Regions from separate parts of the Pannonibacter tanglangensis genome, predicted to be linked through region 3. Evidence: predicted binding sites of a transcription regulator. Region 3 holds the regulator's gene; each other region holds the start of a gene.
What was found. Region 3 encodes PhoB, which activates phosphate uptake and scavenging genes when phosphate is short. Its sites were predicted from a motif close to TGTCATNNANCTGTCAT; they were not measured.

Region 1 (7,388 bases), 2.0 Mb from region 3:
GCTTGTGCTCGACGTCTTTCACCAGCTCGACCGGCCAACCCGCTACGATCTGGTCGTGCGCCTGGCCCGGACGAACCGCATCACCTCGCCGCTTGCAGACCGTCTGGCGCAGGAGGACTACGAGCTGAGCGAACCGGTGCTCGAGTTCTCGCCGACGATCAGCCAGCAGGCGCTCAGGACCATCGTGACAAGTCGCTCGGACCGGCACCGCAGCGCCATCGCCCGCCGTCCGGACCTGCCGGAGGATCTGGTCGACACGATGATCGCCCGCTCGGGGCGCGGTGTCACCCATGTGCTCCTGACCAATCCCGCCACCCGGTTCTCCCCCCGCGCGATCCTGGCGCTGCTGATCTTTGCCAATGTCGAGGCCCCCGTGCTTGCCGGGATCGCCCGTCGCGCGCTGCAGGACCCGGTCTTCCACGCCGACCTCTGCACCATCCTGGAGGCGCAGTGTCCCCTCGTGCCGCCGGAACTGGCGAAAGCAATGGAGGCAGAGGATCTGGAGCCGCTGGCCCGGCGTGCGCTCGCCGACGGCAAGGCGCTGGACATCAACGTCAACGGCCAGACGATGTCCTATCACGAGGCCCATGTTCAGATCGCCTCGGGAGAACTGTCGTTTGATTCCATCCTGCTGACCCTCATCGACCAGAACCGGCAGGACGCCTGCGTCTGGCTGATCGCCCGCAAGATCGGCCTCGTCGAGAGCACGATCGCCAAGATCCTCCGGTCGGAGGCCGACAGCGCGGTCACCAACATGATGCGCGAAACCGGCATCGAATACCGGACCTTCCGCAAGTTCCTGGAGGCACGCTGCGTCTGGTTCGACAAGAGCCCGCGGACGATCCCGGACGAGGTGCTGCGGTTCCGCACCGGTCGGCGCGCGCCCTCCGTCTGAGGATTTCAGGCCGCAGCCGTCGCAAGCGCCTGCTGCATCATCTGCGGATCGACGTTGCCACCCGACAGGACGATGGCAACCGGCGTGTCGCCGGGCGGGATCCGGCCAGCCAGGACCGCAGCCAGAGCCACCGCTCCGCCGGGCTCGACGACGAGTTTCAGGTCGGTGAAGGCAAAGGCGACGGCGGCCAGCGCCTCGGCGTCGGAGACGACAAGCCCCTGCGCTCCGCGCGCCGCAAGCAGTCCGAAGGCGATCTCGCCGGGTCGGTCGGTCAGAATCGCGTCACAGACCGAACCGCTCGCCTGGGCGTTGCCAAGCCGGGTGCCCGCCGCCAGTGATCTGGCGTAGTCATCGAAGCCGGCCGGCTCGGCCGTGAACACGCGGGCCTCCGGCGCCTCGAGCTGGAGCCCCAGCGCAATGCCGCTGGCAAGCCCGCCGCCGCCGGTGCAGGCCACGACGGTGGCGGGAACCAGCCCCATCGCCCGCGCCTGCGCGGCGATCTCCAGCCCGACGGTCCCCTGCCCCGCAATCACGCCCGGGTCGTTGAAGGGGTGGATGAACGTGGCGCCCGTCCGCTCGACGATCGCGGCCGCAATCGCATCCCGGTCGTCGCGGCCCCGCCGGTAGGTGATCACCTCGGCGCCAAGCTCCCGGGTGCGCCGCAGCTTGATCGCCGGCGCATCCTCCGGCATGACGATGGTCGCTGCCATGCCGTGGAGCCGCGCGGCCTCTGCGACGCCCTGGGCATGGTTGCCGGACGAACAGGCCACGACACCCCGCTGGCGTAGCGCCTCGGGGATCAGGGCGATGCGGTTGCAGGCGCCGCGAAACTTGAACGACCCCGTGCGCTGCAGGGTCTCCGGCTTGACGAGCACAGGGCGTCCGGCCCGCGCATCCAGCGCCGGAAAGCGCAGCAGCGGCGTCATCGTCGCAAGGCCGCTGAGGCGCTCGCGCGCCTGAAGGACCATCTCGAGGGTCGGGGTCTGATGCATGTCGGCCTCCCTGGACACCCGGACAGGCCTAACAGGCCGGAGCGACAGAGACAACCGCCCCCGTTCAGGCCGGAGCGGGCGCGCCGGGCAGCGGGCTGTCGGCCACGGACCGGCCGATGAGATGCGCGGCCTCGGCATTGTCGAGGAACTGCCGCGTGCTGTTTTCCCAGGAGAACTGAAGCGCTGCCTCGCGGCAGAAGTCGCGCGGCACGTCGAGCGCCGCCAGCGCCGCTTCGCGCAGGTCCGCAGACAGGACGCCGGCCCCGGTCTCGCCGATGACGTCGAGCGGCCCCATGACCGGAAAGGCCGCCACCGGCACGCCGCAGGCCAGGGCCTCAAGCAGGACATTGCCGAAGGTGTCCGTCAGCGACGGAAAGACGAAGACATCGGCGGCGGCATAGTGGCGGGCCAGATCCTCGCCGAGCTTGGCCCCCGTGAACAGCACGTCCGGATAGGCCCGGCGCAGCGTCTCCAGCTGGGGCCCTTCGCCGACGACCACCTTGGTGCCGGGCAGGTCGAGATCGAGGAAGGCGGTGATGTTCTTCTCCACCGCCACCCGCCCCACGTTCATGAAGATCGGACGCGGCAGGTCGGCCGGGAGCACGCTGCCCTCGTAGGGCCGGAACAGGTTGGCATCAACGCCGCGCGACCAGCGCATGAGATGCGTGAAGCCGCGGCCGGCCAGATCGTCCTCGAGCGAACGCGTCGCCACCATGCAGCCCTGACCCGCATTGTGGAAGCTGCGCAGCCAGGCATAGGTCCAGTCCAGCGGCACCGGCAGGCGGGCCGACAGATACTCCGGAAACCGCGTGTGATAGCTCGTGGTGAAGACCTGTCCGCGTTTCAGGGCAACGCGCCGGGCGAGAAGGCCGAGCGGGCCCTCCGTCGCGATATGCAGGTGATCGCAGGCAAAGCCGTCGATCAGCCTTTGCACCTGCCGGCGCGTGGTGAGCGACAGCCGGATCTCGGGATAGGTCGGACAGGGCAGCGTCCGGAACAGCCGGGGGGTCAGCAGCTCGACGCGCACGCCCATGCGCTGCAGTTCGTCCGCCGTGCGTTCCAGCGAGCGCACGACCCCGTTGATTTGCGGATGCCAGGCATCCGTCACGATCAGGACAGAGGTCATGCGGCGACCGGCTGCTCCTGCGCGGGGCCAGCTGACGTTTCCGAAACGGCGCGTTCCACCCATCGGATCACCTCGAACGTCCCGTCGTGATGCTCGGCCACGGCCGTGCAGCTTTCGACCCAGTCACCGGTATTGATGTAATGGATCCCGTGCGTCATGTGGCTGGCGGCGTGGTGGATGTGGCCGCAGATGACCCCATGCGTGCCCTGGCGGCGGGCCTCGTCGGACAGCGCCTCCTCGAAGCGACCGATGAAGCTCACGGCATTCTTGACCTTGAGCTTGGCCCAGGCGGACAGCGACCAGTAGGTCAGGCCGATGCGCCGGCGCACCATGTTGACGGTGGTGTTCAACGCCAGGGCCGTCACATAGGCCTTGTCGCCGAAGAAGGCGAGCCACTTGGCATGCCGGATGACCACGTCGAACTGGTCGCCGTGAATGACAAGATACTGCCGCCCGTCCGCCGAGGTATGGATGACGCTGTCCACCACCTCCACGCCGCCGAAATGGGTGCCGAGGAAATCGCGCAGGAACTCGTCATGATTACCCGGAATGTAGACGATGCGGGCGCCCTTGCGCGCCTTGCGCAGGATCTTCTGGATGACGTCGTTGTGCGCCTGGGGCCAGTGCCAGGCCCGCTTCAGACGCCAGCCGTCGACAATGTCGCCGACGAGGTAGACGGTTTCCGCATCGTTGTACTTGAGAAAATCGAGCAGCAGGTCCGCCTGGCAACCGCGGGTGCCGAGATGGACATCGGAAATGAACAAGGCCCGATAATGCCGCGCTTCCTTCCGCGCTGTCATCGCCCGCACTCCATGTAAGGATCGAGAGCCTTAGACGCGATTCAGGTATCAGGAATATGACAAATGGCGGAAACCCGACGTTTCCGGGCCCCGTCGCCGCGCTGGCGCCCCGTTTGGGGGCCGGAATGTGACAGCAACCTTAACGGCTGCAAGGCGGATGTGACACGGCCGGCGCCACCGGAGGCCCCAGCGAAAAGGGGCCGGCGCTTGGCGCCGGCCCCCCTGTCAGCCAGTCTGGCCGCTCAGTGCTTGCCGCCCCAGCGGTAGCGGAAGGAGGCGGTGAAGATGTTGACGTTGCTGTCGGCGCTCGCCGTCAGGCGACCCACAGCCGGGTTGTAATCCTGGTGACCCGGGCCGATGTTGATCTTCGTGCTCTCCGGGATGATGTGGGTGTAGCCGAGATCAAGCGACATGTTCTCCATGACCTTGTAGCTCAGGCCGGCGGAGAGCCAGTAGCGGTTGTTGTCCGGCAGGCGGGCGGAGCGGATCTTCTCGTCGATCGGCGACAGCTCGTAGGCCAGACCGGCACGCAGCGTCAGCTTCTCGTTGTAGTCGTATTCGCCACCAAGGGCAAAGAACCAGCCGTCGTTGTAGTTGAACTTCAGGTCCGGCGTCGCCATCGTGCCGGACTTCGGCTTGGTGTGGATGGTGCCGAGGCGGCTCCAGTTCGTCCACTCGACCGTACCGGCCACGCGGAAGGCATCCGTCACGCGCTGCTTGACCGAGAAGGTCAGCATCTCCGGCGTCATGGTCGCGGCCGTGATCCCGGTGGTGGAGGCTGCGAACGGGGTTCCGGACGGCAGCAGCACGCCCGCCGGCTGGATGTATTCGCCGTCAAGCTTGTGCGAGACCGCGGAGCGGAAGCCGAGGCCGAATTCGGTGCCTTCGACCGGCTTGATGGTCACGCCCGCGTTGAAGCCGAAGCCGATGTCGTCGCCCTTCACTTCGGCGGTCTGCGCGGAGGCGGAGAGCGGGAAGGCGGACTTCAGGCGGACCTGCAGGTACTGGATCTGCACACCCGCGCCGACCGAGATCATGTCGTTGATCTTGTAGCCGACGGTCGGGTTGATGTTGACCGAGAACACTTCCGAGGACCGGTTGTACCACTTGCCGCCCCAGCTCGGGCTCGGCTTGGTCGCCAGGCCGAAGGGCGCCGTGACCGACAGGCCGACGAACAGGCTGTCATTGACCTTGTAGGCATTGTAGCTCGCCGGGATCCAGGCGTCCGAGCCGATGTCGCCGGTCTTGCCCGAGGCAGAGCCGATCCACGGCACGGCGCCGCGCGTGAAGTTGTAGTCGAGCTCGGCGCTCGGAAGGATCAGGGAGCTGTGCGATTCAAACGTGATGCCGTCGCCTGCCCCGGTGATCGTGGCCGGGTTCCAGAAGATCGACGAGATGCTCGGCCCGGTGGTGCCGTTGCCGGCAAAGGACATGCCCTGGTAGTAGCCACTCTGCTCACGCAGCGCAAAACCACCGGCCTGCGCCTGGCCGGCCACCGCGATCAGGCTCAACGCCGAGCCGCACAGAGCAGCAGCCTTAAGTGCACGGTTCATATCTGAGTTCCCTCCCATTAAGTCAGGATCCAGCCCTGCCAAGCTTTCACCATTGATCGCAGGATCAGGAAAACACGTAGCAAGTGCAATTGCGAAAATCGGCAGGCGGGAATGGCTGCCAAGTCTGCTGCAGCGCAGCAATCAACTCGACGGAAACCGCCGTCTTGGTCAGCCGGCTTCCGATAACGTCAATTTCCGGTGGTTCGCGACATTTCTTGCAGGGGCGCGACGCGAAACACTTCATTTGCACAATTTTTAGGCAAATCAGCCTCGACACAGAACAGACATATTTTCGCCTCGGGCGTTGCGAAACTGCAACAATCCGGCCGCACCCGGACTGCCGGTTTCCTGGTCCGGTGACCTTGCATCGGCAGGCAGACGCATGAGAATGGCGCCCAGCCTGCGCGGGTCCGCCAGGCGCTGCACGAGGTCAGAAGAGGGCAAAAATGAAACTGTGTCGATTCGGAGAGGCAGGCGCGGAACGGCCGGGCCTCATGGCCAGCGATGGCAGCCTGCGCGATCTGGGCGCCATCATCGGCGACCTGGACGCCGCCGCCTATGACCAGCCGGTGCTCGACCGCTTGCGTGCCCTCGACGTGGCAACCCTGCCCGAGGTCAAGGGTCCCGTGCGCTTCGGCCCGCCGATCCACCGCCCGGGCCATTTCATCGCCATCGGGCTGAACTACGCCGACCATGCGGCGGAGTCCGGCATGCCCGTGCCGGCCGAACCGGTTGTCTTTTCCAAGGCGCCGAGCTGCATCAGCGGCCCGAACGATCCCGTCATCATCCCGGCCGGGTCGACCAAGCTGGACTGGGAAGTGGAGCTGGCCTTCGTCATCGGCCGGCGCGCCTGGCAGGTGAGCGAGGCGGAGGCCCTGTCGCATGTGGCCGGCTACCTGATCTGCAACGACATTTCCGAACGGGCCTGGCAGATCGAGGGCACCGGTCAATGGATCAAGGGCAAGAGTGCGCCGACCTTCGGACCGCTCGGCCCCTTCGTCGTCACCGCCGACGAGATCCCCGACCCGCAGGCCCTCGACCTGACCCTTGACCTGAACGGCGTGCGCACCCAGACCGGATCCACCCGGACCATGATCTTCCCCGTTGCCACCCTCGTCAGCTTCCTGTCGCAGCTGATGGTGCTGGAGCCCGGCGACGTGGTGACGACCGGCACGCCGCCGGGCGTCGGGATGGGCAAGAAGCCGCCGCTCTATCTCAAGCCCGGCGACGTGATGGAACTCGGCATCTCCGGTCTCGGCACGCAGCGCCAGGTGGTTGTCGCCGGGAGCTGACCGGAGCCCGGAACGGGCTGCGGCCGGCCCCGCATGGCACCGGCCGCAGTCATCCTCCACGCGCCCGGACAGGGGCCGACGTCAGGCCCCGTCGCGGGCGGACAGGAAGCGCTGCACGGAGACACGGCTCCACGGCGCCAGCCGCGCGATGGCGGCCGCATAGCTCTCGTAGATGCGTCCGGACAGCGGGTCCCTGGTGGCAAAATCGGCCAGCACCGCAGCGCTTTCCTTGCGCAGCCCGGCCAGCACGTCGTCCGGATAGAAGCGGACGTCGACGCCGTCCTTCTCCTGCAGCGTCGCCAGGGAACCGGCGTTCATCCACTCGCTCTCGGTCAGGGCCAAGGCATTCTCGGCGCGGCAGGCCTCAAGCACGATGGCCTGCAGCTCGGCCGGCAGCCCGTCGAGCGCTGCCTTGTTGAACAGCGCCTCGCCCGTGCCGTTCGGCTCGTGGAAGCCCGGCGCGTAATAGTACTTCGCCACCTTCTGGAACCCCATGGCCTGATCGCTCCAGGGCCCGAGGAACTCGGTCGCGTCGATCACGCCGGACTGCAACGCCTGGAAGATCTCCCCCGGCGGCAGCGCCACCGGCGTCGCGCCGAGCCGCCGCAGCACCTCGCCGCCGAGCCCCGGCATGCGGATTTTGAGGCCTGCCAGATCATTCAGCGACGTGATCTCGCGCTTGAACCAGCCGCCCATCTGAACGCCGGTGTTGCCGGCCATCACCGGCTTG
Region 2 (6,260 bases), on a different contig from region 3:
CAGCGGCACGATCAGGCCGGAGTAGCTGTTGAGCATGCCGAGGCCCTGCACCACTTCGTAGGACGGCAGGATGCGCACCTCGAGCGGCAGCAGCAGCGTCGTGAAAATGATCCAGAAGAACAGGCTCGCCAGCGGCAGCCGGAAGTAGACCAGCGCATAGGCCGCGATCATCGACAGGGCAATCTTGCCCACGGCGAAGCCGACGCCGAGGATCAGCGAGTTCATCAGCATCGTCGTGCCGGTCACCTGACCGGTGAAGCCGCCCTGGTGCGTCAGGACCTTGGTGTAGGTCGCCACCAGCTCGTCGCCCATCGAGAGCATCAGGCCGTTCTGGTGGATCTCGATGGACGAATGGGTGGAGGTCAGGAACGCCATCACCACCGGCGCGATCATGAAGAAGGCGCCGAGGATCAGGAGCAGGTGGTCGAACGGTCTGACGCGGGACATGACGGGCTCCTCAGCCGTAGTGGACACGCCGCTCGATGAAGCGGAACTGGGCCATGGTGAGCAGCAGCACCACCACCATCAGGATCACCGACTGGGCCGACGAGCTGCCCAGGTCGTTGGAGCGGAAACCGTCGAGATAGACCTTGTAGACCAGCGTGACCGGATTGTTGGCCGGTTCGTTGCGGGTCACGATGTCGATGATCCCGAAGGTGTCGAACAGCGCGTAGGTCATGTTGATGATGAGCAGGAAGAAGGCCGTCGGCGCCAGCAGCGGCAGCGTCACGGTCCAGAAGCGGCGCAGCTCCGAGCGGCAGTCGATCGCCGCCGCCTCGCGCAGATGCTTCGGGATGGCCTGAAGCCCGGACAGGAAGAAGATGAAATTGTAAGGGATCTGCTTCCAGACGGCGATCACCACCATGGCGAAGGCGGTGTCGTAGTAGTTGACGCCGACGCGCATGTCCCAGCCGAAGACCGCGGCCAGATCCACCAGCGGCCCGATGTGCTGGTCGAAGAACATGATGCCGATCAGGCCGGCCACCGGCGGCGCGATGGCATAGACCCACATCAGCAGGGTGCGGTAGGTCGAGGCGCCGGTCAGCACCGCGTCGGCTTTCACGGCGAGCACGAGCGCGATCGTCAGCGACAGGAAGGTCACGATCAGCGTGTAGAAGACAGTGAACCGGGCAATGCGCAGATATTCCGCCGATCCCAGCACCATCGCGTAGTTTTCCAGGCCCACGAAGGTCGCGCCGAAGCCGAACGGGTCCTCGATGTAGAAGGAGGACTGGATCGCCTGGGCGGAGGGCCAGTAGAAGAAGATGAAGATGATCACCAGCTGCGGCGCAAGCAGAAGGTAGGGCAGCAGCGGCGAGGAGAACTGGGCGCGCTTCATGGGCTTGCTCGCGGATCTGGCGGGCGTCCTGGACCCGGTGGGCCGGCAGGACGCGGAACGGACGACAGGATGAACGGCCGGGCATGGCCCGGCGTTCAGCATGATCCCCCCGAGTTTCGCTCGGTTTCCGTCATTCCGGACAAGGTGAGCGTTCAGCGAACCGCAGATCCGGAATCCAGCGCGTCAGTGCGAGCGCACGCGAACCCAAAGACAATGCAACGCAAAAAGCATGCGCTTGATCGGGTCCGTCGCGCTTCGCGCGGCTGACATCTGGATCCCGGCTCGTCGCTTCGCTTTCGCTCGGCTTGGCCGGGATGACGGGGGTAGGTTACTCGGCAGGTCGAACGGCCGGGCATGGCCCGGCCGTTGTCTCACTGGCAGGATCAGATCAGCCGGCGGTCTTGGCGAAGCGGGCGAGGATCTGGTTGGCCTCGTCCTCGATCGTCTTGAAGGCGTCCTCGACCTTGGTCTGGCCGGAGAAGACCTTGCCGAATTCGCGGTTCATGACGTCGCGGATCTGCGGGTAGAAGCCCATGCGGTAGCCCTTCGACCACTCGCCGCCCGGCAGCATCAGCTGCTTGATGCCGACTTCCGCGGCCGGCGTCTGCTGGTAGTAGCCGTCCTTCTTGGCCAGCTCGTAGGCGGCCGAGGTGATCGGCACGTAACCGGAGGTCTTGTGGTACCAGTACTGGATGTCCGGCGAGCTCAGGAAGTGGAAGAAGTCGGCCGTGCACTTGTTCTCCGCGGCCGGCTTGCCGGCCATGGCGAACAGGGCAGCGCCGCCGATGAAGGAGTTGGTGCCGGCGCCCTTGATGCCTTCCCAGTAGGGCAGGAACGTCGCGCCGAACGGCATGGTCGCGGTCTTCTGCAGGCCGCCGAAGGAGCCCGACGAGCCGATCCAGAGAGCGACCTTGCCTTCCTCGAACGGCTTCTGGTTCTCGTTCCAGCCGGCGCCGAAGAAGCCGAACAGGCCCTGGTCCTTCCAGGCCACGAGCTTTTCAAACATCTTGCGCTGTTCGGGGGTGTTGACGAGGATCTTGGTGCCTTCCACGCCGCTGAAGCCGTTGCTGTTGGTGGCAAACGGCAGGTTGTTGCGGGAATGGAAGTTCTCGACCATCTGCCACGGCAGGTGCGACTGGACCAGCGGGATGAAGCCGGCATCCTTCAGCTTCGGGGCAATCGCCTCGAACTCTTCCCAGGTCTTCGGGGCCTCGACGCCGGCCTTCTTCAGCGCATCGACGTTGTAGTACATGATCGGCGCGGACGAGGAGAGCGGCATGCCGACGAACTTGCCGGCCGCATCGGCGTAGAAGTAGCGCACGCCCTGAATGTAGTCGTCCGCCTTGAACGGGTAGCCGGCCTCGCGCAGCAGGTCTTCCGCGGCAACGGTCGCGCCCTTGGCGTTGATGATGGTGGCCGCGCCGGCGTCAAACACCTGCAGCACGTTCGGCTGCTGGCCCGAGCGGAAGGCCGCGATGCCGGAGGCCAGGGCCTCTTCGTAGTTGCCCTTGGAGACCGGCGTCAGGACGCAGGCCGACTGGGCCGCGTTGAACTTGGTCGCCAGCTCGTTCAGGATCTCGCCGTTCCGGCCACCCATGCCGTGCCAAAAGCTGATCTGGGTTGCGGCGAAGGCGGGGGCAGAGAACCCGGCGAGGGCAGCCGCGGCAACGGTACCGGCGACGAACTTGCGGAAAGACATGGAACACTCCCTGATTGGAATGGGCTGACGCGCGCCCGGAGGCGCGCAGCCTGTCGCAGCGCGGCCAGACCGGACGGCTCGATGGGCGACGACTGCGTAGTGTTTTCATATGAACGCGTGATGTCGTCGTGACGAATATTCGACGACAGTCGCGTCACCAGCCCCTTCCCGTGTCACCGGCATGCAAAGCCGGCCTGCAGGGCCGATTGTTACAGGGCGGTTACAATGGAATTTCGTGGAACGGGATGAAACATCGTCGAACCGCGCCCGGATTTACACGGAATGGCAGGTTCTTGCTGCGTCGCACCGTACCCGGGACGCTGCGGGGGCATTGTCGACGTCATCGAACTGTCGTACAACTTTCATATGAACGACATGCGCCGTTCATATGAAAACAATAAGCAGCGCAGGGACACGCCAGCCGGCACATTTGCCGGCCCGGCAGACGGTTCCAAGCGCTGTCCGGGCCAGACGGCCCCTCAACTGGGAGCAGGAAACACAATGGCTACTCGGCATCTCATGGCCAGCCTCGTCGCCGCCGCGACGCTGGCAGGCACCTCGACCTTCGCCTTCGCCGCGACCGAAATCACCTGGTGGCATGCCATGGGTGGCGAGCTCGGCGCGAAGCTGGAAGGCGTCGCCAACGCGTACAACGCGTCGCAGAGCGACTACAAGATCGTGCCCGTCTACAAGGGCTCCTACGCCGAAACCCTGACGGCGGCCATTGCCGCGTTCCGTGCCGGCCAGCAGCCGCACATCGTCCAGGTCTTCGAGGTCGGCACCGGCACCATGATGGCCGCCAAGGGCGCCGTCTATCCGGTCTACCAGCTGATGAAGGACGCCGGTGAAGACTTCGACCCGAAGGCCTTCCTGCCGTCCGTCGTGGGCTATTACACGGACACCGAGGGCAACATGCTCTCCATGCCGTTCAACTCGTCCACGCCGGTGATGTATTACAACAAGAACGTCTTCACCAAGGCCGGCCTTGATCCGAACACCCCGCCGAAGACCTGGGAAGACGTTGAAGCCTTCTCCAAGAAGATCATGGAGTCGGGCGCGGCGAAGTGCGGCTTCACCACGGGCTGGGTGTCCTGGGTCCAGACCGAAAACTTCTCGGCCTGGCACAACCAGCAGATCGGCACGCTGGAGAACGGCTTCGGCGGCCTGAAGACCGAACTGACCTTCAACAACCCGCTCGTTGCCAAGCACTGGGGCAACCTGAAGACCTGGCAGGACGCCGGCATCTTCCAGTATGGCGGCAAGGGTGGCGGCAACGACGCTCCCCCGAAGTTCTACTCGCAGGAATGCGCCATGTACATGAACTCCTCCGCCTCGCGCGCGGGCGTTCTGGCCAACGCCAAGGACTTCGAGGTCGGCATCTCCATGCTGCCGCACTACGCCGACGTGAAGCCGCAGAACTCCATCATCGGCGGCGCCACCCTCTGGGTGCTGCAGGGCAAGGCGGACGCCGAGTACAAGGGCGTTGCCGACTTCTTCTCCTACCTGTCGTCGCCGGAAGTGCAGGCACAGTGGCACCAGGACACCGGCTACCTGCCGATCACCCAGGCGGCCTATGAGCTGAGCAAGCAGCAGGGCTTCTACGAGAAGAACCCGGGTGCCGACGTCTCGATCAAGCAGATCACGCTGAACGCTCCGACGGCCAACTCCAAGGGCCTGCGCTTCGGCAGCTATGTCCAGATCCGTGACATCATCGACGAGGAGTTCCAGCAGGTCCTGAGCGGTGCCAAGACCGCCGACGTGGCCCTGAACGACCTGGTCAAGCGCGGCAACGCCCTGCTGCGCGAATTCGAGGCGGCCAACGCCAACTGATCCGTCCGGATCCAAGATGCCCGCGTCCCGGTCGGCCAGTCTGGCCACCGGGGCGTGGGTCTTTCTGTTCGCCGCGCGACCGGGTGTCCAGCATGCAAACCAAACGCACGATCTTCCCCAACAAGGCCCTGCCCTATCTCCTGCTGGCGCCTCAGCTCGCGATCACGAGCGTGTTCTTCTTCTGGCCGGCCGGACAGGCAATCTGGCAATCGTTCCTCCGCGAGGATGCCTTCGGCTTCAAGACCACCTTCGTCGGTCTGGCGAACTACACGGCGCTGCTCTCCGATCCCAACTACATGAGCTCGCTGCAGGTGACGGCCGTGTTCTCGGTCTGCGTGGCAGTGCTGTCGCTCGGCGTCGCCCTTGCCCTTGCCGTTGCGGTCGACCGCCTCATCCGCGGGGCAAGCGCCTACACGACGTTGCTGCTGTGGCCCTATGCCGTTGCCCCGGCCATTGCCGGCGTCCTCTGGTGGTTCCTGTTCAACCCGACCATCGGCATCCTGCCCTACATGATGGAAATGGTGGGATATGACTGGGATCACTCCCTCAACAGCACCGACGCCATGATCCTGGTGATCATCGCCGCGAGCTGGAAGCAGATCTCCTACAATTTCATCTTCTTCCTCGCCGGCCTGCAGTCGATCCCGATGTCGCTGAAAGAGGCGGCAGCGATCGACGGGGCCGGGCCGTTCAAGCGCTTCTTTACGATCACCTTGCCGCTCCTGTCGCCGACCTCGTTCTTCCTGATGGTCGTCAACGTCGTCTATGCCATGTTCGACACCTTCGGCATCATCCATGCCACCACCGAAGGTGGCCCGGCCCAGTCGACCAACATCCTGGTCTACAAGGTGTATTCGGACGGCTTCATCGGCCTGAACCTCGGGTCGTCGGCGGCCCAGTCGGTCATCCTGATGGCGATCGTCATCGTCCTTACCTTCATCCAGTTCCGCTATGTCGAGCGGCGCGTGGCCTACTAGGACAAGCCCGTCATGGTCGAAAACAAACCCTGGCTCACTGCCCTTGCCCACCTGGTCCTGATCCTCGGGGTCATCGCGGTCGCGTTTCCGGTCTATGTGGCGCTGATTGCCTCGACGCGGGCCCCCGACGAGTTCATGTCGGGCCTGATCCCGCTCGTGCCCGGCCCGCATGCCCTGCAGACCTACTGGGAGCTGCTGACGACGGGCGCCTCCACCTCCGGCGCCCCGCCGCTAGGGCCGATGATGCTGAATTCCCTGGTGATGGCGCTGATCATCGCCACCGGCAAGATCGCGATCTCGATCCTCTCGGCCTTCGCGATCGTCTATTTCCGCTTCCCGTTCCGGCAGTTCTTCTTCTGGATGATCTTCATCACCCTGATGCTGCCGGTCGAGGTGCGCATCCTGCCGACCTTCA
Region 3 (7,388 bases):
TGCGGGGCCGTCGCTGGCGGCCCCGTGCGGCACCCGGCCGCCAGCCGCGCAGCCGCGTGCGCAGAACCGTCACAAAACTGGCAAGAACGCCCCGTCAGCCAAAGGAAAATCAAAGCAGGGCAACGGCTTAGTTTGTCACAAAACTGATATTCAACTGTCATACAAGTCACATGACAGCCACCTATGGTCCGCCCATCGCTCCGGTCCGCACTGGCCGAGTGGTGCTCCGAAAACCTTGACATTCGAAGGGAGTGGTCAAGTGAAGTTCAAGTCTTTCGTCAGCGTTGCAGCCCTCGCAGTTGCTGCCACCGCCGTCGCCGGCGCCGCCCAGGCCCGCGACCAGATCCAGATCGCCGGTTCGTCCACCGTTCTGCCCTACGCCTCGATCGTTGCTGAAGCCTTCGGCGAAAACACCGACTTCCCGACCCCGGTGGTCGAGTCGGGCGGTTCGTCCGCCGGTCTGAAGAAGTTCTGCGAAGGCGTTGGCGAGAACACCATCGACATCGCGAACTCCTCGCGCCCGATCCGTGAAGCCGAGATCAAGGCCTGCGCCGAAGCCGGCGTGAAGGACATCATCGAAGTCCGCATCGGCTATGACGGCATCGTGTTCGCCTCCGACATCAAGGGCAACAAGTTCGCCTTCACCCCGGCCGACTGGTTCAAGGCTCTGGCCGCTGAAGTCGTCGTCGACGGCAAGGTCGTTCCGAACACCGCCAAGTCCTGGAAGGACGTGAACCCGAACCTGCCGGATCAGCCGATCCTCGCCTTCGTCCCGGGCACCAAGCACGGCACCCGCGAAGTGTTTGAAGAGAAGGTCATCGCGGCCGGCTGCAAGGAAACCGGTGCGCTGGACGTCTTCAAGAAGGCCGACGAGAAGGGCGCTGCCAAGAAGTGCATCACCCTGCGCACCGACGGCGTGTCCGTTGACATCGACGGCGACTACACCGAAACCCTCGCCCGCATCGAGTCGAACAAGAACGGCATCGGCGTGTTCGGTCTGTCCTTCTACGAGAACAACACCGACAAGCTGCAGGTCGCCACGATCAACAACGTCGTCCCGACCGTTGCTGCGATCGCGTCCGGCGAATACCCGGTCTCCCGTCCGCTGTACTTCTACGTCAAGAAGGCGCACATCGGCGTGATCCCGGGCCTGCAGGAATTCGCCCAGTTCTTCGTCTCTGACGAAATCGCCGGCGCAAGCGGCCCGCTCGCCCAGTACGGCCTCGTCTCCGATCCGGAGCTGGCCAAGGTTCAGGCCGACGTGGCTGCCGCCAAGACCATCGGCCAGTAAGCCGACCTCACACTGAAAGGGCGGCGAAAGCCGCCCTTTCTTGTCCCTGTTGCTGGTGGGTCGCGCCTCATGTCTCTTTTCTTCCTTCTCCTGGTCATTGTCGGCCTTGCCGCCGCCGGTTTCTTCGCCGGTCGCATCCGCGCTGTTGCCAGCGCCGGCGGTGATGCCCGCAACCTTCATTCCCTGCCCGGATACTACGGCTGGCACGTCAGCCTGATGGTGCTGGTCCCCTCCATCCTGACGCTTTGCGCCTGGCTCCTGATCCAGCCCGTCGTGATCAACTCCCAGATCTCGGGCATGATCTCGCAGGACGCGATTGCCAAGAGTTCGCTTGACCTGGTGCTGAGCGATGTCCGGCGTGTCGCCGACGGCCTTGACCTTGCCGTCAGCAGCGGGGTGATGACCGACGAGCAGGCGCGTTCCATCCGCACCGAACTGACCGACGTCCGCGGCCGTCTCGGCGACATCGGCGTCGCCCTGGGGTCCGACGTGTCGTCCGAGACCCTGCGCGCGGCCCAGAGCTACCGCGAGCTTGCCTCCGCCGGAAACATGCTGCGCACGCTGCTCGTGCTGCTGGTCGCCTTCGGTGGTCTTGCCTACGCGGTGCTGTCGACCAACAAGGACTTCCGGGCCCGCAACCGTGTCGAGCACATCGTCATGGGCATGCTGGTCTGCGCCGCGTCCATCGCGATCCTGACGACGGCCGGCATCTTCTTCTCGCTGGTCTTCAACACGGTCGAGTTCTTCAAGCTCTACCCGGCTGCCGACTTCTTCTTCGGCATGACCTGGAGCCCGAGCTTCCATGGCGGCTCCTCGCTCGGCATCGTGCCGCTGCTCTGGGCTACGTTCTACATCTCGATCATCGCCCTGTCGGTCGCCGTTCCGATCGGCCTCTTTGCGGCGATCTACCTGTCCGAATATGCAAGCCCGACTGTCCGGTCCGTGGCCAAGCCCCTGCTCGAGGTGCTCGCCGGCATCCCGACGATCGTCTACGGCCTGTTCGCGCTGCTCACGGTCGGCCCAGCTCTGGTCAGCCTGTTCGGCGAGGGCGGTGCCTTCGGCCTGAACTGGATGCAGGGCGGTACTGCCGTCGTCACCGCCGGTCTGGTGATGGGCATCATGATCATCCCGTTCATGAGCTCGCTGTCGGACGACATCATCAACGCCGTGCCGCAGTCGCTGCGTGACGGCTCGCTCGGTCTGGGCGCCACCCATTCGGAAACCGTGCGCAAGGTGATCCTGCCCGCCGCCCTCCCGGGCATCGTCGGTGCCTTCCTGCTGTCGGCCTCCCGCGCCGTCGGCGAGACGATGATCGTGGTGATGGGCGCCGGTGCCGCCGCGAAGTTCAGCCTGAACCCCTTCGAGGCGATGACCACCGTCACCGCCAAGATCGTCAGCCAGCTGACCGGTGACGCCGACTTCGCCTCGCCGGAGGCCCTCGTCGCCTTCGCACTCGGCATGACCCTCTTCGTGATCACGCTCGGGCTCAACATCATCGCGCTCTACATCGTGCGCAAGTACCGGGAGCAGTACGAATGACCGACGCGACAGTGAATGCTCCGGTCCTGCCGGACGACAGCCAGAACGCGCAGCCGCGCAAGTCCAAGTCGCTGTATGAACTCGACGCCCTGACCCGCAAGCGCAACGCCGCAGAGGTGCGCTTCAAGGCCTACGGCATCGTCGCCATCCTCATCGGCCTGTCCTTCCTGGCGGCCCTGATGTACGCGATCATCAGCAACGGCACGGTGGCCTTCACCCAGACCTTCGTCCAGGTGTCGATCCCCCTCGACAAGGCCAAGATCGATGCCGCCGAGGCGTCGGTCGTGAAGACCTCGCAGTACAACGCGCTGATCGACGCCGCGCTGAAGGAGAAGCTGGCAGGCGCCGGCATCACCACCGACATGAAGCCGGCCGACCTGCGCAAGATGCTGTCCTCCGGTGCGGCAACGCAGGTGCGCGAATTCGTGCTCCAGAACCCGGGCGAGATCGGCAAGACGGTCGTCTTCGACATCTACGCCGCCGCCCGTGTCGACGGCTACCTCAAGGGCCGCGTCACCCGCGAGAGCCTTGCCAACGACAAGAACCTGGATCCCGCGCATCTCGACCTCGTCGACCAGATGCTGGAGAAGGGAACCATCGAGCGCCGCTTCAACTGGGACTTCATCCTTGGCTCGGACGCCTCCGACTCGCGTCCCGAGAAGGCCGGTCTCGGCGTCTCGATGATCGGCTCCTTCTACATGATGCTCGTGGTGCTGCTGCTGTCGCTGCCCATCGGCGTCGCGGCGTCCATCTATCTTGAGGAATTCGCGCCGAAGAACCGCTTCACCGACCTGATCGAAGTGAACATCGCCAACCTGGCGGCCGTTCCCTCGATCGTGTTCGGCATCCTCGGTCTGGCCGTGTTCATCCAGTTTGCCCATCTGCCGCAGTCCGCGCCGCTGGTCGGCGGCCTGGTGCTGACGCTGATGACGCTGCCGACCATCATCATCTCGACCCGGGCGGCCCTCAAGGCCGTGCCGCCGAGCATCCGTGACGCCGCGCTCGGCGTCGGCGCCTCGAAGATGCAGGCCGTGTTCCACCACGTGCTGCCGCTGGCCATGCCGGGCATCATGACGGGCACGATCATCGGCATGGCACACGCCCTCGGCGAGACCGCACCGCTCCTCCTGATCGGCATGGTGGGCTTCATCGCCTCCAACTATCCCGACGGGGTCACGGCCGGCTTCCTGTCGCCGAACTCGGCCATGCCCGCCCAGATCTACGAATGGGCCAAGCGTGCGGACCCGGCCTTCTACGAGAAGGCCTGGGGCGGGATCATCATCCTGCTGGTCTTCCTGCTGGCCATGAACATCGTGGCGATCATCCTGCGTCGCAAGTTCGAACGCCGCTGGTAAGGGAACCGCGACCATGAACGACATGTCTGTTACGACAAAGGCAGCTGCCATGACTGATGCGAAGATTTCCGCCCGCAAGGTTCAGGTCTATTATGGCGAGAAGCACGCCATCAAGGACGTGGACATCGCGATCCAGCCGCGTTCGGTCACGGCCTTCATCGGCCCGTCGGGCTGTGGCAAGTCCACTTTCCTGCGGTGCCTCAACCGCATGAACGACACGATCGACATCTGCCGCGTCGAGGGCAACATCTCCATCGACGGCGAGAACATCTACGACCCCAAGGTCGATCCGGTGCAGCTGCGCGCCAAGGTCGGCATGGTGTTCCAGAAGCCGAACCCGTTCCCGAAGTCGATCTACGAGAACGTGGCCTATGGCCCGCGCATTCACGGTCTTGCCCGCAAGAAGTCGGAGCTGGACGAGATCGTTGCCTCCTCGCTGCAGAAGGCCGGCCTCTGGAACGAGGTCAAGGATCGTCTCGACGGCCCGGGCACCGGCCTGTCCGGTGGCCAGCAGCAGCGCCTGTGTATTGCCCGCGCCATCGCCGTCAGCCCGGAAGTGATCCTCATGGACGAGCCGTGCTCTGCGCTGGACCCGATTGCCACGGCCAAGGTCGAGGAACTGATCGACGAGCTGCGCGCCAACTACACGATCGTGATCGTGACCCACTCCATGCAGCAGGCCGCCCGCGTGTCCCAGCGCACCGCCTTCTTCCACCTCGGCAATCTCGTCGAGGAAGGCGCGACGCAGGACATCTTCACCAACCCGCAGGACAAGCGTACGCAGGACTACATCACCGGTCGCTTCGGTTAAGGTCCAGTTGTTTCCAACGCGAGAAGGATTTGAACATGTCCGAGCATACCGTCAGTTCCTACGATGAAGAACTGCGCGAGCTGGCTGGCCGTGTGGCCGAGATGGGTGGCCTCGCCGAGGCGCTGGTCAACGACGCCGTGACCGCCCTGCTGTCGCAGGATCTGGAAAAGGCCCACAAGACCATCCTGCAGGACGCGCGTCTCGACGAGCTGCAGCAGGAGATCGAGGCGAAGTTCATCCGCATCGTCGCCCTGCGCCAGCCGATGGGCCAGGACCTGCGCGAGATCATGGCCGCCGGTCGCATCGCCAACGACCTGGAGCGGGTCGGCGATCTTGCCAAGAACATCGCCAAGCGCGTCATTGCCATCGACGGCGACCTCAACTCCAAGAAGGCCGCCTTCGGCGTGGAGCACATGTCCGAACTGGCGCTGAGCCAGCTCAAGGCCGTGCTTGACGCCTACACCAGCCACGACGCTGCGGCAGCCCAGGCCGTGCGCGAGCGTGACGACGAGGTGGATGCGATCTACACCTCGCTGTTCCGCGAGCTGCTGACCTACATGATGGAAGACCCGCGCAAGATCACCCAGTGCGCGCATCTGCTGTTCTGCGCCAAGAACATCGAGCGCATCGGTGACCATGCCACCAACATCGCCGAGAACGTCTACTTCATGGTGACGGGCAAGCAGCTGCTGGAGGCTCGCCGCAAGATCGATGAAACCGGCCTCGCCGACATCGAGAACGCCTGACGCGGTCACCCGCGTCCGATTGCTGGAGCGTATGAATGCCTAAGGTTCTCATCGTTGAAGACGAAGAGCCGCTGAGCCTGTTGTTGCGCTACAATCTGGAAGCAGAAGGCTATTCCGTGGAGGCCTGCGCCCGCGGCGATGAAGCGGAAATCCGGCTGCGCGAGAGCCAGCCGGACCTCCTCTTGCTGGACTGGATGCTGCCGGGCCTGTCGGGCATCGAGCTGTGCCGGCGCCTTCGGGCGCGGGCAGAGACCGAGCGCCTGCCGGTGATCATGCTGACGGCCCGGGGCGAGGAAGCCGAGCGCATCCGCGGGCTCGCCACCGGTGCCGACGACTATGTCGTCAAGCCGTTCTCGATCCCCGAGCTGATGGCGCGCGTGCGCGCCATCCTGCGGCGGGCCCGGCCCGAGGTCGTGTCGACGATGCTGCGCTCCGGCGACATCGAGCTTGACCGCGAGACCCACCGCGTCCGCCGCAACGGCAAGGAAATCCATCTCGGACCGACCGAGTTCCGCCTGCTGGAGTTCCTGATGACCTCGCCCGGCCGCGTGTTCTCGCGCGAGCAGCTGCTCGACGGCGTCTGGGGGCATGACGTCTATGTGGACGAGCGGACGGTCGACGTGCATGTCGGTCGCCTGCGCAAGGCGATCAACCGCGGCAAGGTGAAGGATCCGATCCGCACCGTCCGCGGCGCCGGATACGCCTTCAACGACCAGTTTGCGGTCGCCGGCTGACGCTGCGTCTTGTCATCGACTGGCGAAACATCGCCGCTGAGCCCGCCTCCGGTGGGCTCAGGCTGCTGACAAACCCTGTATCGTCATCCCGGACGAGAGCGAAGCGGAGATCCGGGAGCGGAGAGCCTGGGTCTCTCCCGGGTTCGCTGATTGAAATATGGAGGCCTCGCCCCTCCGGTCCCGGCTCGGCGCTGCGCTTGGCCGGGATGACTTCGGAGAGGGCGAGCTTTGTCATCACATCAAGCCCAGCCCGCTTCTGGCGGGCTTTTTTGTTGCCAGTTGTCTCGCCTGACGTCGGGCCGCTTGGGCGCATCCCGAGCGTAAAAGCAAAAGCCCGCCGGGCGGAGGCGCGGCGGGCTTCGGGTTGGGTGGGGCGACCACGGACTGGTTGGCCACCCCGAAACGGTCGGCAGCTGGCGCTCAGGCGCGGGCCAGCTGCTTCTTGTCCTTGTCGCGGCGACGGTCATTCACCGGCTGATAGGCGATGCGGCAGTGATGCGCGCAATAGGGCACGCCCGGATCGGAGTGCCGGCCGCAGAAGTAGAAATCCTGCGAGCTCGGGTCGCCGATCGGCCACTTGCAGGTGCGCTCCGTCAGCGTGAGGATGGTCGCCCGTTCCGTCATCGGCACGATCTCGGCAACCGGCGCGGCTTCGGGTGCCACCTCGACGGCGACGTCCTCGACCGGGTCCATCTTCAGCGCCGTCGCCCCGCGGCTCTGCGCCGCAGGGGCCTGGGCCGGACGCGGCGTTGCGGCCGGCGTCTGGGGCGTCGGCGTGCGTGCCCGCCGCGGCTTGGCCGCCGGGGCCACCGCCTTGGCGCGACCGGACAGCCCAAGGCGATGCACCTTGCCGATCACCGCATTGCGCGTGATCCCGCCGAGCTCGGCGGCGATCTGGCTCGCGCTCAGCCC
Region 4 (7,388 bases), 130 kb from region 3:
GCCGACCCGACCAGCCGAGGACCGGCCACACCAGCAGGCCGAGGAGCGCGTAGAGGACCAGAATGTCGCCGGTGTAGACGAAGAGCGCATGCAGCACGCCAAGCCCCAGCAACCCGGCAAGGCGGCGGGCATATCGACCGGAAAACGCCACCCCGTCCCGCGCTGCGGCCGCCTGCTGGCCGGCAATGCCCCAGCCGAACATGAAGGCAAACAGCGGGAAGACCTTGCCTTCCAGCAGCCACACATTGGCGAAATAGACGATCTCGTCGAGCCCGGTCGGCGCGCGCAGCGGCTCGGGCGCATCATAGATCGCGACGACCGGCAGGTTCACGATGCAGATGCCGACCAGCGCAAAACTGCGCAGAAGATCGACTTCGGGGTTGCGGGGGGCGGCCATCGCGCTATCCTGACTTGAGCAAGCGCTCAAGTGAATATTGAGCGCCTGCTCAATTGTCAAGGGCTGCAACCAGGAGGTTGGGATGGCCATCGGGGAGGGGCTCGCGACTGTGCCGGAGGCGCAGGCACGGGTACGGGCACGGGCGCGGCGAACGGGGGACGAACGCCGGGCGCTCATGATCTCGGCAACGGCGGACCTGTTGCTGGAGCGCGGATTCGGCGGCACGAAGACGCGGGATGTGACCGACCGCTGTGGTGTCGGGACAGGCCTGCTCAACCATTATTTCACCTGGTCGGAGCTGCGTGCCCATGCCTTTGCCGAGATCTATGCCGGCGTGGTGGCCGACCAGTTCCGGGCCGATGTTCCGGCGCTGCAGCTGATCGACGGCTACCTGCGCACCTGCTTCATCCCCGAGGCGGTTCCCTTCCTGCGGCTGTGGCTGGAGGCGACGGAGCTGGCGGCCACGGACCGGCTGCTGGCCGATGAACTGGACCGGGCGCAGCGCGCCTTTCTTGCCGGCCTGACGGAACTGCTGCAGCGGCTCAACCGGGAGGCGGCGTGGGGGCTGCCCGATCCGGCGGCAACCGCGCTGCGGCTGTCGGCCATGCAGGACGGCTTTGCCGGGCTGGTGCTGTGGGGCTATCCCGGCCTGGATGCGGCCACCGCCGAGGCGCATCTGCGCCGGATGCTCGACCTGGAGCGGCAGGCCGGCCGGCAGGGCTGACGCAAGGCCGGCCATGCGGGGCACCGTCATGGCAGTGTGACGTAACGTCGTTACGCAAGTGAGGGGGCGGCGGGAGACCAGACCTGCCCTCCCATCAAGCCAGCTACCGGAGGCCAGCCATGACCGAGACCACCCCGTCCAGCCTGTCGTTTGACGCCTGGGACGAACTGCAGACGCCGCCCCCTGCCGTCACCGACTTTGACCGCGTGGTCGAGGCTGCCCTGTCGCGGCGCGGCTTTCTCGGCGGCATCCTCGCCATGGGCTCGGCGGCGGCCGCCATGGGAAGCCTTGGCGCGCTGATGTCGAGCACCTCGGCGGAGGCCCAGACCGCAGCCCAGACGGCGGGGCAGGGTGCAGGTCAGGGTGGACGCTTTGCCTTCAAGCCGGTCGCCATCGCCACCGACGGCACCGTGCATGTGCCCGAGGGCTACACCTGGAAGGTCCTGGCGCGCTGGGGCGATCCGCTGTTTTCCAGTGCGGCGCCCTTCAGCCACGAGACCGGCGGCGAGGCGGCCTCGGCCGATCAGGTGTTCGGCGAAAACACCGATGGCATGGAGCTGTTCCTGATCGGCAACCGCCAGGTGATTGCCGTCAACCACGAATATGTGAACCCGGAAATCAACCTGCCGAAGACGGACAAGGGCACGCCGGCGAGCGCCGAAGACGTGATGAAGCTGCAGAAGCTGCAGGGCGTCACCGTCATGGAAGTCGCGGAAGGCGAGAACGGCTGGGGCATCGTCGTCGACAGCCCGTTCAACCGCCGCATCACCCATCTGACGCCGATGAAGATCTCCGGTCCGGCCGCCGGCTCCGACCTTCTGAAGACGGAAGCCGACCCGACCGGCACGCAGAGCCTCGGCACCTTCAACAATTGCGGCGCCGGCAAGACCCCGTGGGGCACCTATCTGACCTGCGAGGAAAACTTCAACGGCTACTTCGGCACCACCGACGCGGCCTTCAAGCTGCCGGATGACTACAAGCGCTACGGCATCGTCGCCGAGACCCGCTATGCCTATGAAAAGTTCGATCCGCGCTTCGACGTGGCGAAGAACCCGAACGAGCCGCGCCGCGCCGGCTACGTGGTCGAGATCGACCCGTCCGACGCCAGCTCGACCCCGGTGAAGCGCACCGCGCTCGGCCGCATCAAGCACGAGAACGCGGCCGTCGTGATCGCCCGTGACGGGCGCGTGGTCGTCTACATGGGCGACGATGAGCGCGGCGAGTTCCTCTACAAGTATGTCTCCAACGACGTCTACGTGCCCGGTGGCGACACCTCCAAGCTGCTCGACGAAGGCGTGCTCTCTGTCGCCAGGTTCTCCGACGACGGCACCGGCGAGTGGCTGGCGCTGACCCCGGAAACGACCGGCATGGCGGCGGACGAGATCGCGGTCTTCACCCGTCAGGCGGCCTCCAGGGTGGGGGCGACCACCATGGACCGTCCGGAATGGGTCGCGGTCAATCCGGTCGCCATCGAAGCCTATTGCTGCCTGACCAACAACACCCGCCGCGGTGAAGTGAAGGACGGCAAGATGCGCACCAACGCTGGCGGCGACGAGATGACCGTGAATGCGGTCAACCCGCGCGAGAAGAACCAGTATGGCCAGATCGTGCGCTGGTATCCGGACCAGGAGGACCATGCCGGCACCGCGTTCCGCTGGGACCTGTTCCTGATGGCCGGCAACCCGGTGGTGCACAAGGACAGCGCCTATGCCGGCTCGCCGAACATCAACGAGGGCAACATGTTCAACTCGCCCGACGGCATGATGTTCGACACCACCGGCCTGCTGTGGATCCAGACCGATGGCGAGGACACCAACGAGGGCGACTTCGCCGGTCAGGGCAACAACCAGATGCTGGCCGGCGATCCCGTCACCGGCCGCATCGAACGCTTCCTGACCGGCCCGAAGGGTTCGGAAGTGACCGGCCTGACCTGGTCCGCCGACCGGCGCACCCTGTTCGTCGGCATCCAGCACCCGGACGCCCCCTTCCCGGACGGCGAGGGCAAGCTGCCGCGCTCGTCCGTGATTGCGATCAAGCGCCAGGACAACGCGCTGGTCGGCTGACGCCGGGCGGACAGGACTGAAGACAAGGGAGGGCGCGCCGGTGGCGCGCCCCGAGGTTGATGACAAACCCTCTCTCGTCGTCCCGGCTCGGCGCTACGCTGCGCACGGGATGACGCCGGAGGGGGCGGATTTTGCCCGCAACCTCACAGTGCGTCGGAGTTCTTAAGCGCGGAAGACCGTCAGGGCGAGGTGGTAGAGGAGCAGGATGGTCTTGGCGTCGGGAATGCGGCCGGCGGCGACGAGACCCATGACCTCGTCGAAGGGCAGGTCGAGCACGGTGATGTCCTCGCCCTCATCCGCCTTGCCGCCGCCGTCGGAGATGCGATCGGCCGGGGAATAGGGGGCGATGAAGAAGGTGAGGCGCTCGGTGACGGAGCCGGGGCTCATGAAGGGGGCAAACAGGCGCTCGACGGGGCCGAGCCGGTAGCCGGTCTCTTCCTCCACCTCCAGCCGGATGCGCGTTTCCGGATCGGCATTGTCAAGGAGGCCGGCCGGGGCCTCGATCAGCTCCTCCGCATGGCCGCTGACGAGCGCCGGCAGGCGGAACTGGCGGGTGAGCAGCACGTGTCGGCGCACCGGGTCATAGGGCAACAGCACGGCACCGTGGCCCCGGTCATAGACCTCGCGCACCTGCGGCTGCCAGTCGCCATCGGAGCGGCGATAGCGGAAGCCGTATTTCGTCAGCCGCCCCCAGTTCGCGGACAGGAGCTCCTGCGTGTCGATCTCGACGCGGCCGTCGAGCGAGGCACCAGGGAGGGCGGGCTTGTCCATGTGAACACCTTCAGACAGTCGGGCAACGCCGCGACGCGCGGCGGCATGACCGCAAGAGGGCTTGGAATCCCGGCCCGGATCAAGCCGGAACCTGCGGCGGGACCGTTTTCGGCACAGGACAGTGATGATCAGGTCACATGCAACCGAATCGAGACAGTGCGCAGGCCAGCCGTCGCATTGCTGCAAGATTGATGAACAATGTGTCCGTCGTCAGCGGGCTGGCGCAGGTGAAGCCGGTCTGCGAGGCTTCTCGCATGACATCAAGGCCGCGGGACCTGCGCGCCAGATGAACAGGACGGAGAGACGCGATGAGTGATGTGGGTGTGACCATCCGGGAAGAGCGCGGCGCTGGCCGGGGCCGGTTCGTCGCGATTGTCGAGGGTGTCGAAGGCGAGGCCGAGATCACGTTCTCGATCGTCAATGACGGCCTGATCATTGCCGACCACACCGGCGTGCCGGACAGCATGCGCGGCATGGGCGTCGGCCAGAAGCTGGTGGCGCATATGGTGGACGCCGCGCGGGCCGGTCGGTTCCGCATCGTGCCGCTGTGCCCCTTCGTCAACGCCCAGCGCCAGCGCCATAAGGAGTGGGCTGACGTGTTCCAGGTGTGAGCATCCCGGCACCATTGGTTGCTGAAAATACTCCGTGGCGTCTTCCCGGACGCAGCGAAGCGGAGATCCGGGACCGGAGTGCCAAGGTGTTTCGCAGGCGGGGTCGCGGACCCACCGCGTCCTCGGCTCTCCGGTCCAGGCTCTCGCGTTGCTCGGCCGGGATGACGTGAGGGCGAGGCTTTCCCGCAAGATTGCGCCGCTGTCTTGCCTGCGCGGTCTCCCTAGCGCGCGAGGGCCCGGCGCAGGGCGTGGTAGGAGGCCTTGGGGGTGCGGGCGAGGGTGTCGAAGTCGACATGGACAAGGCCGAAGCGTTTCTCGTAGCCGAGCGACCACTCGTAATTGTCCATGAGCGACCAGACGAAATAGCCTGCGACCGGAACCCCGGCAGAGGCGGCCCGGCGCACGGCCTCGAGATGGCTGGCGATATAGGCGATGCGGCCGGCATCCTCCACCGCGCCGCCCTCGATGACGTCCGGATTGGCCATGCCGTTCTCAGTCACATAAAGCGGCAGGCCCTTCGTGTAGTCGGCGTGGGTGCGCTTGAGGAAATGCTCGAGCCCCTCGGGATAGATTTCCCAGCCCATCTGCGTCTTCGGCAAGGGGCCGTCGACCTCGCGCAAGGACGGCCAGGGGCTGGCCGGATCGGCGGCGATGAGCTTGCGGGTGTAGTAGTTGAGCCCGCACCAGTCGACCGGCGTGCCGATGACGTCGAAGTCGTCCTGCCAGCCCGCCGGCATGTGCGGCAGGAAGGCCTCCAGCACCTCTGCCGGATATTCCTTGCGGAACATGCCCGACAGGAACCAGCGATTGTAGTAGCCGTCATAGACCCGGGCGGCCTCGATGTCGGCGGCGCTGTCGCTGGCGGCCTGGGCATACTCGAAATTGCAGACCGCGCCGAGATTGCCCATGCCCAGCGCCCGCATGGCCTGGATCGCGCGGCCGTGGGCGAGCAACACGTGGTGCATGGCGCGCGCGGTGGCGCGGATGTCGCGCAGGCCGGGGGCGTGGTGGCCCATGAAATGCGACAGGAAGGCCACGCACCAGGGCTCGTTGATGGGGGCGGCCGACCAGACGCGGTCGCCGATGCGGCGCATGATGACGTCGGTGTAGTCGGCGAACCAGCCGGCGATGTCGCGGTTGCGCCAGCCACCGAGATCGAGCAGCGGCGAGGGCAGTTCCCAGTGATAGAGCGTGGCGGCGGGCTTCAGGCCGCGCTCGAGCAGCCCGTCGACCAGGCGGTCATAGAAGTCGAGCCCCTCGCCATTGACCTGGCCGCGGCCCTCGGGAATGACGCGGGCCCAGGAGGTGGAGAAGCGGTAGACGTCGAAATTGCCGTCGCGGATCAGGTCGAGATCCTGATCGAGGCGCAGATAGTGCTCGCAGGCGCGTGCACCATTCTCGGCCCGCACCACATTGCCGGGCGTGGCGGCAAAGTCATCCCACTGGGTGCGGCCCGCGCCGCCAAGGCCATGTCCTTCGATCTGGTAGCTCGAGGTGGCAGCGCCGAACAGGAAGCCGGACGGAAAATCGGAACGGGTGACGTGCATGACGGTCAGGTCCTTGCGTGGGCCGGAACGGGACGGGCAGAGGCCGCAGGGGCGGGGCCGGTGGACTGACCGATGATCAGGTCGGCCTCCAGCAGTCGGGTCTGGGGTTCGCCCGACGGCTCGGCGATGATCGACAGCAGCATCTCCGCCGCCTGCCGCCCCGCCTCGCGCACCGACGAGCGTGTGGCGGTGTAGATCGGCACGTCCTCGCCATTCTTCATGTAGCTGAGGTCGTCATCGTGGATGATGATCGAGACATCGCGGCCAATCCTGAGGCCCCGTTCCTCGACGGCGCGGCGCACGCCCATGCCTGAAATCATCGAGGCGACGAGGAAGGCCGTCGGCGGCTCGGGCAGCGCGAGCATGCCCGCTGCCATGGCATGGCCCCGGCCTTCGGTCATCTCGGCGCTCGACAGCAGCTCGGGCGCCGGCGTCAGGCCGCGAGCCTCCAGCGCCTCGGTGAAGCCGATGCGGCGGCGCATGGCGAAATCCATGAATTCGAGGCCGTTGATCAGCGCGATCCGGCGGTGGCCAAGGTCGAGCAGGAAGTCGGTGGCGCGGCGAAAGGCCCGGCGGTTGTTGACGTCGAGCCAGGAGTAGGGGGTCTGGCTGCCGCTCGCCCGCCCGTGCACGACGAAGGGCAGGCCGATCTCGGCCAGCAGGCGCACGCGCGGATCATCCATGCGCGGGCCGTGGACAATGACACCGTCAACGCTGCCGCGCGCCTTCAGCTCCCGGTAGGCGGCCTCCTCCTCGTTGTCCGGCACGACGGAGAGCACCATGTCGTAGCCGTTGCGCGAATAGGTCTCGCCCGCGCCGGCGATGAAGTCGGCGAACACCGGGTTGACCATCTCGTGCTTGGACGCGATCGGGATGACATGGCCGATGGCGAGCGCCCGGCCCGTCGCCAGCCGCTGCGCCCGGGAATTGGGCCGGTAATTGAAGCGCTTGGCGGCTGCCATGACCCGCTCGCGCGTGGCCTCGTTCACCTCCGGATAGCCGTTGAGCGCACGGCTGACCGTGGTGGGCGACAGGCCGAGCTGGTGGGCCAGTTCCTTGAGGTTCATGGGTAGCCAATTTCCAAACCGCTTTGAATTTCACGCAACCTTAACGGCCCCGTGCCTGTCCGTCAAAGGGCAGATGCTGCCGATTTCTGTTGCACTGCAAAAGGGAAATGGCAGAAATCTTGACCTTTCTTGAATCTTGCGACTGCCCGATTGACTCTCATTCGGCAATCGGCGAGTGTGCGTCATCCAAAGCGGTTTGAATTTCCGC

Region 1: GWI72_RS02475 (UDP-2,3-diacylglucosamine diphosphatase) is a predicted target of PhoB. The motif match lies at 3,859-3,875, and genes of this name have one in related genera.
Region 2: ugpB (sn-glycerol-3-phosphate ABC transporter substrate-binding protein UgpB) is a predicted target of PhoB. The motif match lies at 3,377-3,393, and genes of this name have one in related genera.
Region 4: GWI72_RS10650 (PhoX family protein) is a predicted target of PhoB. The motif match lies at 1,146-1,162, and genes of this name have one in related genera.

Annotation. Positions count from the first base shown of each region.
Region 1 covers NZ_JAABLQ010000001.1:527,399-534,786, reverse strand. The annotation lists gene GWI72_RS02490 (DUF2336 domain-containing protein) at 1-895, shown strand, start outside; gene GWI72_RS02485 (threonine ammonia-lyase) at 901-1,887, opposite strand; gene GWI72_RS02480 (glycosyltransferase family 4 protein) at 1,952-3,013, opposite strand; gene GWI72_RS02475 (UDP-2,3-diacylglucosamine diphosphatase) at 3,010-3,813, opposite strand; gene GWI72_RS02470 (OmpP1/FadL family transporter) at 4,056-5,366, opposite strand; gene GWI72_RS02465 (fumarylacetoacetate hydrolase family protein) at 5,813-6,658, shown strand; gene GWI72_RS02460 (TRAP transporter substrate-binding protein) at 6,740-7,388, opposite strand, start outside.
Region 2 covers NZ_JAABLQ010000005.1:448-6,707, reverse strand. The annotation lists gene ugpE (sn-glycerol-3-phosphate ABC transporter permease UgpE) at 1-447, opposite strand, end outside; gene GWI72_RS19835 (ABC transporter permease subunit) at 458-1,339, opposite strand; gene GWI72_RS19830 (extracellular solute-binding protein) at 1,728-3,038, opposite strand; gene ugpB (sn-glycerol-3-phosphate ABC transporter substrate-binding protein UgpB) at 3,558-4,868, shown strand; gene ugpA (sn-glycerol-3-phosphate ABC transporter permease UgpA) at 4,961-5,845, shown strand; gene ugpE (sn-glycerol-3-phosphate ABC transporter permease UgpE) at 5,858-6,260, shown strand, end outside.
Region 3 covers NZ_JAABLQ010000001.1:2,512,684-2,520,071, reverse strand. The annotation lists gene GWI72_RS11195 (substrate-binding domain-containing protein) at 260-1,291, shown strand; gene pstC (phosphate ABC transporter permease subunit PstC) at 1,361-2,830, shown strand; gene pstA (phosphate ABC transporter permease PstA) at 2,827-4,185, shown strand; gene pstB (phosphate ABC transporter ATP-binding protein PstB) at 4,235-4,996, shown strand; gene phoU (phosphate signaling complex protein PhoU) at 5,032-5,742, shown strand; gene phoB (phosphate regulon transcriptional regulator PhoB) at 5,778-6,476, shown strand; gene GWI72_RS11165 (GcrA family cell cycle regulator) at 6,897-7,388, opposite strand, start outside.
Region 4 covers NZ_JAABLQ010000001.1:2,382,729-2,390,116, reverse strand. The annotation lists gene GWI72_RS10660 (DUF418 domain-containing protein) at 1-397, opposite strand, end outside; gene GWI72_RS10655 (TetR/AcrR family transcriptional regulator) at 480-1,121, shown strand; gene GWI72_RS10650 (PhoX family protein) at 1,241-3,184, shown strand; gene GWI72_RS10645 (NUDIX domain-containing protein) at 3,347-3,955, opposite strand; gene GWI72_RS10640 (GNAT family N-acetyltransferase) at 4,264-4,566, shown strand; gene GWI72_RS10635 (GH1 family beta-glucosidase) at 4,788-6,113, opposite strand; gene GWI72_RS10630 (LacI family DNA-binding transcriptional regulator) at 6,119-7,180, opposite strand.